Regions from separate parts of the Arthrobacter sp. R4 genome, predicted to be linked through region 3. Evidence: riboswitches for the same ligand, from Rfam matches in the RefSeq annotation. Region 3 holds a riboswitch; each other region holds the start of a gene.
The links. Region 3 has a riboswitch for S-adenosylmethionine ahead of ACLKOZ_RS13660 (aminotransferase class V-fold PLP-dependent enzyme). Riboswitches for the same ligand answer to the same signal wherever they lie in the genome.
Positions count from the first base shown of each region.

Region 1: it holds a riboswitch for S-adenosylmethionine, as region 3 does, so the genes downstream of both, ACLKOZ_RS10630 (bifunctional o-acetylhomoserine/o-acetylserine sulfhydrylase) here and ACLKOZ_RS13660 (aminotransferase class V-fold PLP-dependent enzyme) in region 3, are expected to answer to the same signal.
Region 2: it holds a riboswitch for S-adenosylmethionine, as region 3 does, so the genes downstream of both, ACLKOZ_RS19025 (DUF1737 domain-containing protein) here and ACLKOZ_RS13660 (aminotransferase class V-fold PLP-dependent enzyme) in region 3, are expected to answer to the same signal.

Region 1 covers NZ_JBLWIJ010000015.1:125,594-127,846, forward strand. The annotation lists gene ACLKOZ_RS10620 (CPBP family intramembrane glutamic endopeptidase) at 1-212, shown strand, start outside; gene ACLKOZ_RS10625 (VOC family protein) at 364-1,002, opposite strand; SAM riboswitch class IV at 1,175-1,290, shown strand; gene ACLKOZ_RS10630 (bifunctional o-acetylhomoserine/o-acetylserine sulfhydrylase) at 1,334-2,253, shown strand, end outside.
Region 2 covers NZ_JBLWIJ010000032.1:110,067-112,319, reverse strand. The annotation lists gene ACLKOZ_RS19035 (O-succinylhomoserine sulfhydrylase) at 1-386, opposite strand, end outside; gene ACLKOZ_RS19030 (rhodanese-like domain-containing protein) at 387-797, opposite strand; gene ACLKOZ_RS19025 (DUF1737 domain-containing protein) at 794-1,051, opposite strand; SAM riboswitch class IV at 1,065-1,178, opposite strand; gene ACLKOZ_RS19020 (hypothetical protein) at 1,285-1,788, shown strand; gene ACLKOZ_RS19015 (acetyl-CoA C-acyltransferase) at 1,817-2,253, opposite strand, start outside.
Region 3 covers NZ_JBLWIJ010000021.1:76,582-78,834, reverse strand. The annotation lists gene ACLKOZ_RS13660 (aminotransferase class V-fold PLP-dependent enzyme) at 1-1,384, opposite strand, end outside; SAM riboswitch class IV at 1,420-1,533, opposite strand; gene hisN (histidinol-phosphatase) at 1,693-2,253, opposite strand, start outside.

The sequences.
Region 1 (2,253 bases), on a different contig from region 3:
TGGCGATCTTCGCCAGTTCCATGCTGCGCGGCAGCTACCATCTCTACCAGGGCTTCGGGCCCTTCATTGGGAACGCTGTGATGGGGGTGGTCTTCGCCTGGCTGTACACCAGGACCCGGCGCGTTATGCCGCTGGTCATTGCCCACGCCCTGCTGGACATCGTGGCGTTTGTTGGCTTCAGCCTGTTTGGGAAGGCCGTCGGCCTCGGTTAGCCAGACTAAGGCCGGGGAAGTTAACCGGGGAAGTTAAAGGGATTCGGCCGCCATCGGTGGGTGGCATCGTTGGCACCCGCTGATGGCGGCCGAAGTATGTTGCCGGGCATGGTTGCCCGGCGGGCCGTGCTGGCCCGGCGGAAGAAAGCAATCAGATGGTGACTGCTCCGGAGGCGGTCTCGAACGTGACGGACAGGATGCCGGGGGTCCCGTGCGGAGCTACCCAGTCCACGGCGACGTCCTCAAGCGGCTTCTCCACCGGTTCGCCCAGCCATTCGGTCACCCGTGCAGCGGAACCGGCGATGGTCAGGCAGGACATCTTGACATTGCTGTCGTAGGCGTTGGACGGGTGGAGGGCGGGATCGCCTTCCCACTTGAGCATGTACGGGACCTGCGGGTCCGCGATCAGGCCCAGGATGCCGATCTGCTTCCAGACCAGTTCGCGGCCGTCGGGAAACTTGCGGTTTCCGTTGACCGCGGACCGGCCGAGGCGTGCTTCGAAGGGGGCGAGGTCGTCAACTTCGACGCACCACCCCATCCAGCCGCCGCCGGCAGCGGAGCGTGCCCGGACTGCCTGTCCGAACGGTGCCTTGTCCGATGCCGGGTGGTCAAGCACCTCGACTACTTCCAGATATTTGTGCCCCGCGAGAGGGATGATCATGTTCCGGGTTCCGAAACGGGGGTGCACTCCACCCTTTACGGCTTCAACGCCGAGGGCGGACGAAATACGTTCGGTGGTGGCAGCCAGGCCATCGTGTTCACAGGCGTAAGAGACGTGATCCATGCGCATGCCCTCATCTTGGCACTTTGTGATCGGGCTCTCAGCTAAGGGTAACCTTACCAACTTTGGAGTGCGTCACGAGTGGACATCGGGCTTTCCATCACCCCCGGGAAGAGCGCCGGGTGACCATGTTCGTCACAATGCTGTTGCGCGCCGTCGAACGGTTCCTACACTGAACGCAGGTCATGAGCGCCAGCGCCAAGCCCCGGCTCGCTGGCCGGCAACCCTCCATCCGCGGTGGGGTGCCCCGGGTGAGGACCTGGCTGCCCGGCAACGGCCGGGCGGCAAGCGCGGCCCGTGGTGCTCCCAGCATGCCGGGCCCATGTCAAAGGAGCCTTGAATGTCCGACGGATGGTCTTTTGAAACCCGCCAGATCCACGCCGGCCAGGAGCCGGACAGCGCCACAGGGGCGCGTGCCCTCCCGATCTACCAGACGACGTCGTTCGTCTTCCCGAGTGCCGAAAGCGCCGCCAACCGCTTCGCGCTCGCAGAATTGGCCCCGATCTATACGCGGATCGGCAACCCCACCCAGGACGCCGTGGAGCAACGGATCGCCAGCCTGGAAGGCGGGTTGGCTGCCCTCCTGTTGAGCTCGGGGCAGGCGGCCGAAACCTTCGCCATCCTCAATATCGCCGAAGCCGGGGACCATGTGGTGGCAAGCCCCAGCCTTTATGGCGGCACGTACAACCTGCTGGGGTACACGCTGAAGAAGTTCGGCATCTCGGTGACGTTCGTGGAGGACCCGGATAACCTGGACCAGTGGCGCGAGGCCGTCCGCCCGAACACCAAACTGTTCTTTGCCGAGGTCGTGTCCAACCCGCGCCAGGATGTCCTCGATATCGAAGGGGTGTCCCGGACCGCCCACGAGGCCGGCGTTCCGTTGGTGGTGGACAATACGCTCTCCACGCCGTACCTCATACGCCCGCTGGAGTGGGGCGCCGATATTGTGGTCCACTCGGCCACCAAATACCTTGGCGGACACGGATCGGCGATCGCGGGGGTGATCGTGGACTCCGGCAACTTCGACTTCGGTCAAGACCCGGAGAGGTTCCCTGGTTTCAACACCCCGGATCCCACCTACAACGGCCTGGTCTATGCCCGTGACCTTGGCGCCGGCGGCGCCTTGGGCGCCAATCTGTCCTACATCCTCAAAGCCCGCGTCCAGCTCCTCCGAGACCTTGGCTCCGCAGTATCGCCCTTCAACGCGTTCCTCATCGCCCAGGGCCTGGAGACGCTGAGCTTGCGGGTGGAGCGGCACGT
Region 2 (2,253 bases), on a different contig from region 3:
CAGCGGGGCAGGATCTCGTTCAGGATCACAAAGCAGGAGCCGAACAGTGAGCGGGCTGCCACTACGCGGTCGCCAGCGGCCAGCAGGGCACCCAGGGCGGTGAACACGGCGGACATTCCCGACGCCGTTGCGAAGCACGCCTCAGTGCCTTCGAGCAGGCGGAGCCGTTCCTGGAAGGTGGCCACGGACGGGTTGCCGTAGCGGGAGTAGACAAAGCGCTCGTCCTCGCCGGTGAAGGCGCGCTCCGCTGCGGCGGCGGACTCGTAGACGAATCCGGAGTTCAGGAACACCGGTTCGGTGGTCTCCTGGAAGTTGGTGCGGTCCAGCCCGCCGCGGACGGCCTGGGTGTCAGGGCTCCAGCCGGCGGCATCTTCGTTGAAGGTCACTTAGTTCTTTCCCAGGTTGGTTGGCAGGCCGCGGTTCTTCCAGCCGTTGACGGTGCGCTCGCCGTAGCGGTCCGGTTCGCCTTCGAAGCCCTCCAGGACGTTGTAGGAGGTGAAGCCGGCCTGCGTCGCGGCGATGGCGGCCGAGATGGAGCGCTGGCCCGAGCGGCAGATGAACAGGAGTTCGGTGCCGGTGTCCTCCGGCGCCTGCTGCCTCAGGTCGGTGAGGAACTCGGGGTTGGGAATGCCGCCAGGGAACGTCCACTGTATGAACAGGGGGTCGTTGTCGGTTGCCTTGGTGTCAGGGATGCCGATGTGCGCCCACTCACCCTCGGTGCGGACATCCACCAGGATGGCGCCCTGTTCCAGCTTGGTCCAGGCTTCCTGCGGGGTGAGGTCTCCGGCGTAGCTCACGCGTGGCCCTCGCCTTCGAACTCAAGGTCTTCCACGGCGGTGGCGACGGCGGCGTCCGCACTGGCGATGGCGGCCGGGAGGATGAGTGCCTGCGCCACAATCACCTGGCCGCCGTTGGACGTGGCAGCCGGGCTGCCATGCAGGACATAGCCTTCGGCCAGGGCGGTGGAAATCCGCTCACAGAAATTACGGTCGTCCGGGCCTGTGATGAGCCGGTACGACAGTTTTTCTTCAGGGGCAGGTGCGTCAGACACGACGGATCTCCTTCTCTCACGCTTGCAACTCGAATGTCGATATGCCGAGTATTCACCTGAGGCACCCCGCCGCGAAAGGGAGGGTTGCCGACCGGCCAGTCAGGGCTTGGCGCCGGTTCTCATTACTCCTCAAAAACGTAACACTTGGCCCGCCTGGCCGCACCGCCGCCGTCGTCATGTTCCGTAACCAACACGTGCTTCCGCGGCCGTCACCCGGACGGGACAATCAGTTCATGGGGAAATCCGGGCGGGGACTGGCTTCATTCGCTCGTTTGAGGACTGCCGCTGCATTCCTCGTACTGGCAACGGTGGCCACTGGCTTGAGTGGTTGCCGGGACGTCTTCGCGCCGCCGCCCTGCATGCCGCCCGCGTACACAGTCACGCCGTCGGAAGCCAAGCCCGGTGAGCAGGTTACGGTCAGCGCGCAGGACACCAGCTGCGATGCCCGCTACGGGCAAAACGCGCAGGTCCAGGTGACGGTGCGGGACGCCTTTGGATCGCTGATGCTGGAGGAACTCGCACCCATGAGCGACGACGGCGCGTTTACTTTCGTGTTCACCGTCCCGCCGGGCGCGGCTCCCGGCAAGGCGGCAGTGGGGGCGCACCCGTACAACCTGGATTGGTGCGACGACACCGGGGTTAACAACCGGGCCGGCGCGGGGCCCAGGACGCTTGTCCTGGTCTCGTGTGCCGAGCGCCTGGTGCCGTTGCTAATACTGGCGGGTACCGGGGCCTGAGCAGCGCCGACGCCCGTGGGGACGGGCGTCAGGCCCTGAGGATGAGGGCCTCGCCCTGGCCGCCGCCGCCGCACAAGGCCACGACGCCGATGCCGCCGCCGCGCCGTTTCAGCGCCAGGGCCTGGTGCAGGACCAGCCGTGCCCCCGATGCGCCGACGGGGTGGCCCAGCGCGATCGCCCCGCCCTCGGCGTTGATCTTCTCCGCCGAAATGCCAAGGTCCTGGGCTGACTGGATGATCACCGAGGCGAACGCTTCGTTGATTTCCACCAAGTCCAGGTCCTCCACCGAAATCCCTTCTGCGCGGAGTGCTTTTTCGATGGCGCGGGACGGCTGGGAATGCAATGAGCCGTCCGGCCCGGCTGTCTGCCCGTGGGCGCCGATCTCGGCAATCCAGGTGAGCCCCGCCCGTTCGGCGGCCGCCTTGCTGGCCACCACGACGGCGGCCGCGCCGTCGGAGAGGGGAG
Region 3 (2,253 bases):
AGTCCGGGTATTTGCGGGTGTCGTTAGCCGGAACCCAGCGACCCGAGTCAACCACATAGTCCCAGCCCAGGCCGGTTCGGCGGAGTTCCTCGATGCCAGCCAGGAGACGCTGGGCGTCTTCGAGGCGGGACCCTACGCCGAAGCTTGCCCGCAGGGAGCCGGAAGGGAGGCCCAGGCGCTTCAGCAGGGGGTGGGCACAGAACCGGCCGTCGCGGAGGCCTACGCCGTGTTCTGCTGACAGGTAGGCAGCCACCAGGCCGGCGTCGTAGCCTTCCACCGAGAAGTTCACTACGCCGATGGTGTCGGTGTCCGGATCGGTGTCCTTGAAGATCTGGTGTACCGTCACGCCTTCGATCTTCTGCAGTCCCTCCACCAGGAACGACCGGATAGCCGACTCGTGGGCGTGCCACCGGTCCTGATCCAGCGATGCGATGACCTGGGTGGCGCGAGCCAGTGTGGCTGCGCCCAGGACGTTGGGCGAACCGCCCTCGTGCCGGGCTGGGCCGGTGGCCCAGCTGACGCCGTCGAGCCTGGCCTCCCGCACCGCGCCGCCACCGGCAAGATGCGGCGTACCCGCGTCGAGCCAGTCCGACCGCCCCACGAGGACGCCTGCGCCGAAGGGCGCGTAGAGCTTGTGGCCCGAGAAAGCGAGGTAGTCGACGTCGTCGGCGCTGATGTTGATCCGGCGATGTGGCGCGAGCTGCGCGGCATCGACGACGATCCGGGCGCCGTGCTGGTGGGCAAGGGCGGCGAGGGCACGGATGGGCAGGATTTCGCCGGTGACGTTGGAGGCGCCCGTGACGGCGAGCAGGCTGATTCCGCCCTGTTCCAGTTCGGCACCGAGGGCCTCGATGGTGCCGGCCACGGTGTCGGCCGCAACGACGCTGCGGTGCGGGACGCCCTGCCACGGCAGGAGGTTGGCGTGGTGCTCGATGTCGAGGTACAAAACCTCCCCCGTGGGGCGGCCGTCCGCGGACGGAAGGCACCCGGCGAGGAGGTTCAGGGAGTCCGTGGTGTTCCTGGTGAAGATGACGGAGTCACCGGGCCGGCCTCCCACGAAGTCACGCACGATGTTCCGGGCGTTCTCGTAGACGGACGTGCTGATCTGGGATGCGTAGCCGGCGCCGCGGTGGACGCTGGCGTAGAACGGCAGGATCTCGTTGAGGTAGGCGGAGACAACCGAGAGGGCCGGGGCGGAGGCGCCGTAGTCCAGGTTGGCGTAACGCACGTGGCCGCCCTGGATCAGCGGGGCCTGGATTTCGGCGCCGGTGACGGCGGAGAGCGGCCGTCCCGCAACGGCGAGCCGTTCGCTGAACAGGGCTGCGGTCTCGTTTGCGGCCAGGGTACGGACGGCGGAGTTGGGGGAGACGGTGGCTGTTGTCACAGAGACCTCACTTTAGAGGGACTCCCTGTCCCGGGAATCCGCGCTTGCCGGGTCCGTTCCGGACCGGCCTGGTCGTCACCCGGGGCACCCCACCGCGAATGGAGGGTTGCCGGCCAGCAAACCGGGGTTTCGCGCTGGCACTCGTGACCTGTTAAGAGCGTAGAACATGGGCGGGGCGGGCAGGAAGCCCGTCCGAATGTTAAGGCTTTTGTTACGCGCGGATGGAAATACCCATGGTTATCCGAAGATACGACGGCGGACGCCCCCATCAGGAGGCGTCCGCCGTTGATAATTCGGCACTTGGGCTGCTAGAGGAGGTCGTCCAGGTCAGGGTTGAGCCGTTTGAGGACTTCCGAATGCAGGATGGAGTTCGTCGCAAGCGCGTTGCCGCCAAACGGACCGTCTTCACCCTCGAGGGAGGTGAAGCGGCCGCCGGCCTCCACCACGATCGGGACCAGTGCCGCCATGTCGTAGAGATTCAGCTCCGGCTCACACGCGATGTCCACGGAGCCTTCGGCCACCATGCAGTAGGACCAGAAGTCGCCGTAGGCACGCGTGCGCCAGACGTCTTCGGTGAGGCCAAGGAAGTCATCCAGGTTCCCGCGGTCCTTCCAGCCGCTCAGGCTGGAGTAGGACAGGGAAGCGTCCGAGAGTTTCGACACGTCTGAGACCTTCAGCCGGGTGGCCGCAGCCAGTGACCGGCCCATGTAGGCGCCTGCGCCCTTGGCAGCCCACCAGCGCTTGCCCAGGGCAGGGGCACTGACGACGCCGACGACGGGCTCTCCTTCGTCCACAAGCGCAATCAGTGTTGCCCACACCGGTACGCCACGGACAAAGTTCTTGGTGCCGTCGATGGGGTCGATGATCCA